One region of the Streptomyces sp. NPDC029292 genome, then DNA from elsewhere that is predicted to be linked to it. Evidence: riboswitches for the same ligand, from Rfam matches in the RefSeq annotation. Region 1 holds a riboswitch; the other holds the start of a gene.
What was found. A riboswitch is a leader RNA that binds a small molecule or an ion and turns the genes downstream of it on or off. The one in region 1 is predicted to bind glycine.
Positions count from the first base shown of each region.

Region 1 (2,384 bases):
GTCGGGGACGGCGCGCCCGAGGTGACCTCGCCGATCACCTGACCGCCGGCGACGACCTGGTACCCGGCGCGCGGGACGCGACGGCCCTCGGCGAGCAGGCCGACGAGCACCCGCGGCGGGTTGGCGAGCGCCCGCGCGGCGGCCTCGGTGAGCGCCTCGCGCCCCACGAAGTCGCCCTCCTTCTCGAACTTCACGACCCGTCCCAGGCCCGCGTCGAAGGGGGTGAGCGAGGTGCTCAGCTCGTGCCCGTACAGCGGCATGCCCGCCTCCAGGCGCAGCGTGTCGCGGCAGGAAAGGCCGCAGGGGACGAGCCCGACGGGGGCGCCCGCCTCGGTCAGCGCCAGCCACAGCTTCTCGGCGTCGGCGGGAGCGACGAACAGCTCGAAGCCGTCCTCGCCGGTGTAACCGGTGCGCGCGATCAGCGCCGGGACGCCCGCGACGGTGCCGGGCAGGCCCGCGTAGTACTTCAGGCCGTTCAGGTCGGCCTCGGTGAGCGACTTGAGGATGCCGGGGGACTCGGGGCCCTGCACGGCGATCAGCGCGTACGCGTCACGGTCGTCGCGCACGACGGCGTCGAAGCCCGCCGCGCGCTCGGTGAGCGCGTCCAGCACCACCTGGGCGTTGGAGGCGTTGGCGACGACCATGTAGTGAGAAGAGCCGGCTTCGGTGTCGGCCAGCCGGTACACGATCAGGTCGTCGAGGATGCCGCCGTCCGCCTGGCAGATCATGGTGTAGCGGGCGCGGCCGACGCCGACGGAGGCGATGTTGCCGACCAGCGCGTAGTTCAGGAGCGCCGCGGCCTCGGGGCCGGTGACCGTGATCTCGCCCATGTGCGAGAGGTCGAAGAGACCGGCCTTCGTCCGGACGGCGAGGTGCTCGTCGCGCTCGGAGCCGTAGCGCAGGGGCATGTCCCAGCCTGCGAAGTCGGTCATCGTCGCGCCGAGCGAGCGATGCAGGGCATCGAGCGCGGTATGACGGGGTGCGTTACTGCTCATCGGTAGGGCTCCCAAGGCATGACGGCGAGGTCGTTCCTCCCCATCTGTCATCGGAACCTGAGAGGTTCATCACGACCCCGCACGGCGGTGGTCCTGACTTGCACCTTGGGTGGAGCCACTGGTCAGCGGCCCGCTTTTCAGATGTGCCTCGCCCGCGCGGTAACGGGGCCTGAGAGATTCAAGGGAGGGACTTGCTCCTTCGGCGCCTCAGCACACGACGTACGTGACTGAGAACTCTCCCGCGCGGATTCAAGCGGCCGGTATGCAGTTGGCGGGCACATCATTGCACGCGCTGTCCGATCACGGCAGTCCGCATCTGTAACCGGCCTGTGGCAGTCCGAGAACGGAAACAGGAAGCGCCGCGCATTACCTTCTCTTTACACTCGACGGGGATGGGACTCCACACCCAAGGGGAGGACGATCACGGTGAACAGGACCACGGCGTACGCCACGACCTCGGCCGTCGCGCTGCCCAAGCAGCCCGGTGCCCCGGCCCGGGAGGCGTGCGGCCCGCTGCCGACGGCCGTCGTGCGCGACCTCAGGGACCGCGCGGGACACAGCCCGCACGGTCTGTACTTCGGGGCATCGGACCTCGTCGTGGTCACCGGCCTGCCCGGCAGCGGCAAGTCGACGCTGATGCGCCGCGCCGTGAGCGGCGCGCGCGTCGACTCGCAGGACACCCGGGACCGCTGGGACGGCCGGCTGCTGGCCCGCCGGCTCCCGTACGCCGTCTACCGCCCCCTCGTCCGCCTCGCGCACTACGCGGGTCTGCGCCGCGCGCTGCGCTCCGGCGCCGGAGTCGTCGTGCACGACTGCGGCACGCAGGCCTGGGTGCGGCGCTGGCTCGCCCGTGAGGCCCGGCGCCGGGGCGGCGCGCTGCACCTGCTGCTGCTCGACGTCATGCCGGGCACGGCCCTGGAGGGCCAGCGCGAGCGCGGCCGCGGCGTCTCGCGGTACGCGTTCGCCCGGCATCGCGGCGCGGTGGCCCGGCTGCTGCGCTCCGTCGAGCAGGGCGACCTGCCGGAGGGCTGTGGCTCGGCGGTGCTCATCGACCGGGACGCGGCGGACGTGCTGCGCCGGATCGACTTCGGCGGCGGAGCCGCGTAGGAGCCCACTAACCTTGCCAGCCGGAACACCGGAACAGCGGTTCAAAGCAGGCGGTAGACAGATGGACTTCCCCGACTTCCCGGCACAGGCGCACCCCCACCCGCACGGCGGATGGCCCGGCAATGAGCTGGAGGAGGTGCTCGCCTCGTCCCTCGGCGTGCCCTCTGCGGGCGCGCGCATCATCGAGGTCCTCGGCCGCAGCTTCGTCTGGGTGCCCCTGCCGAACGGCGGCGGCCCGCACACCGGCCCGCTGGACCTGCCCACGCTGGAGCTCGAGGGGCA
Region 1 is NZ_JBVHXR010000018.1:153,617-156,000, forward strand. It holds gene gcvT (glycine cleavage system aminomethyltransferase GcvT) at 1-995, opposite strand, end outside; glycine riboswitch at 1,030-1,142, opposite strand; glycine riboswitch at 1,143-1,247, opposite strand; gene ACZ4WS_RS33630 (AAA family ATPase) at 1,416-2,102, shown strand; gene ACZ4WS_RS33635 (enhanced serine sensitivity protein SseB) at 2,164-2,384, shown strand, end outside.

Region 2 (2,384 bases), on a different contig from region 1:
CTGTCGGGGCGGACCATCGTCCTGAAGGTGCGGAGGTACGACTTCTCGACGCTGACCCGGTCCGAGACGCTGCGGGGGCCCACGGACGACCCCGCGGTGGTGCGGGAGGCCGCCGCACGGCTCCTTGAGGCCGTGGACACGACCGGTGGCGTGCGCCTGCTGGGGGTCGGGGTCACCGGTCTCGCGGACTACACGCAGGAGGATCTGTTCGCGCAAGCGCAAGCGCAAGCGCAAGCCCAGGCTCAGGCCACCGCTGCGGAGCCGGCGGCGCGGGAGCATGCCGACGAGGAGGCGCCGCAGGAGTTCGCTGTCGCGCACGTGCCGCCCGCTGAGCGGCGGTGGCCCGCAGGGCACGACGTGCGGCATGCCGAGTATGGGCACGGGTGGGTGCAGGGCAGTGGGCTGGGGCGGGTGACCGTGCGGTTCGAGACGCCCTACTCCGAGCCCGGGCGTGTACGGACATTCCGAACCGACGATCCGGAGCTGGAGCCGGCGGATCCGCTGCCCCTGGTGGAGCGAAGACCCGAGAACCCGGGACCTCCGCAGGCCACTGGGCTCGGGTCACAGGCCTCGGATTCCGGGCGGCCTCAGGATTCCGGTCGCGAGGGCCAGAATTCCCATCCTCAGGATTCCCGTCCCAGGCCGCCCCAGGATTCCGATGCTCAGGATTCCGGTCCCGGGCGGCCTCAGGCCTCGTCCGAGCCCGCGAGTCGGCCGAAGTCGCGGTCCGGTGGGGGAGGAGGGGGTGCCACGTCGAGGCCGTAGTGGTGGTAGAGCTGGAGTTCCTGTTCGGGCGAGAGATGGCGGCCGACGCCGAAGTCGGGGGCGTCCTTGATCAGGGCTCGGTCGAAGGGGATGCGCAGGGTGCCCTCGACGAGTTCGCTGGGCTCCAGCGGCACGAAGGCATCCCTGCTGAACAGGCCCGTGCGTATGGCCGCCCACTCCGGGACTCCGGTCGCGTCGTCGAGGTAGACCTCGTCGACCGTGCCGATCTTGGTGCCATTGCGGTCGAACGCCTTGCGGCCGATCAGGTTGCGCGGATCGATGTCGGTCTGCACGGGCCCTCCTCTTGGTCGCAACTCATCCGTCAGCACTACGAAAGAGCACTTTGAGGAGGGCGGCCACTCGAGGGAACCTCGCTGGTAGTCTGGCAACGGCTGCTGACCCCGTGCGGGAGAGTCCTCCGCACACCATCGGAGGCGCCGAAGGAGCAAATCCTCCCCGGAATCTCTCAGGCTCACGTACCGCACGGACGAGGTCACTCTGGAAAGCAGAGCGGATGTCGACGGCATCCGCTCTCACCGACGGTGAAAGCCGGGTCGTCAACAGGCGGTCCGGTGAAGCTCTCAGGTTGTGATGACAGAGGGGGAGGCCGTCGGGGTACCCGCGCCCGGGTGCCCCCCGAAGGTCGTGTCAGACCAGGAGGCCTCCGCAATGACCGCCCATCGCATTCCGCTTTCCGAGCTCGAACAGGGAATCCCCTTCGAGCAGCGCCACATAGGGCCCGACTCCGAGGCGCGGGCCAAGATGCTCGCCCAGGTCGGGTACGGCTCGCTCGACGAGCTGACGGCCACCGCGGTGCCGGACGTGATCAAGAACGCCGAGGCGCTTCGGCTGCCGGGCGCGCGCACCGAGGCCGAGGTGCTGGCCGAGCTGCGCTCCCTCGCGGACCGCAACCAGGTCCTCGGCTCGATGATCGGCCTCGGTTACTACGGCACGTTCACGCCGCCGGTGATCCTGCGCAACGTCATGGAGAGCCCGGCCTGGTACACCGCGTACACGCCGTACCAGCCGGAGATCTCGCAGGGCCGCCTGGAGGCGCTGCTCAACTTCCAGACCGTGGTCGCCGAGCTGACCGGGCTGCCGACCTCCGGTGCCTCGCTGCTCGACGAGGGCACCGCGGCCGCCGAGGCTATGGCGCTGTCCCGGCGCATGGGCAAGAACAAGAAGGGTCTGTTCCTGGTCGACGCGGACACGCTGCCGCAGACCATCGCCGTCATCGAGACCCGCGCCGAGCCGACCGGCGTCGAGGTCGTGGTCGCGGACCTGAGCGCGGGCATCCCGGCCCAGGTCGCCGAGCGCGAGATCAACGGCGTGCTCATCCAGTACCCGGGCGCCTCCGGTGCCGTACGCGACATCAAGCCGCTCATCGAGCAGGCGCACGAGCTCGGCGCGGTCGTCACCGTCGCCGCCGACCTGCTCGCCCTCACCCTGCTCGTCTCGCCCGGCGAGCTGGACGCGGACATCGCGGTCGGTACGACGCAGCGCTTCGGTGTGCCGATGGGCTTCGGCGGTCCGCACGCCGGATACATGGCGGTGCGCGAGAAGTTCGCGCGCAGCCTGCCCGGCCGACTGGTGGGAGTGTCCGTCGACGCGGACGGCCA
Region 2 is NZ_JBVHXR010000032.1:78,308-80,691, reverse strand. It holds gene ACZ4WS_RS43660 (DNA polymerase IV) at 1-765, shown strand, start outside; gene ACZ4WS_RS43655 (PRC-barrel domain-containing protein) at 687-1,058, opposite strand; glycine riboswitch at 1,162-1,257, shown strand; gene gcvP (aminomethyl-transferring glycine dehydrogenase) at 1,435-2,384, shown strand, end outside.
Region 2: another riboswitch for glycine. It lies ahead of gcvP (aminomethyl-transferring glycine dehydrogenase); the one in region 1 lies ahead of gcvT (glycine cleavage system aminomethyltransferase GcvT).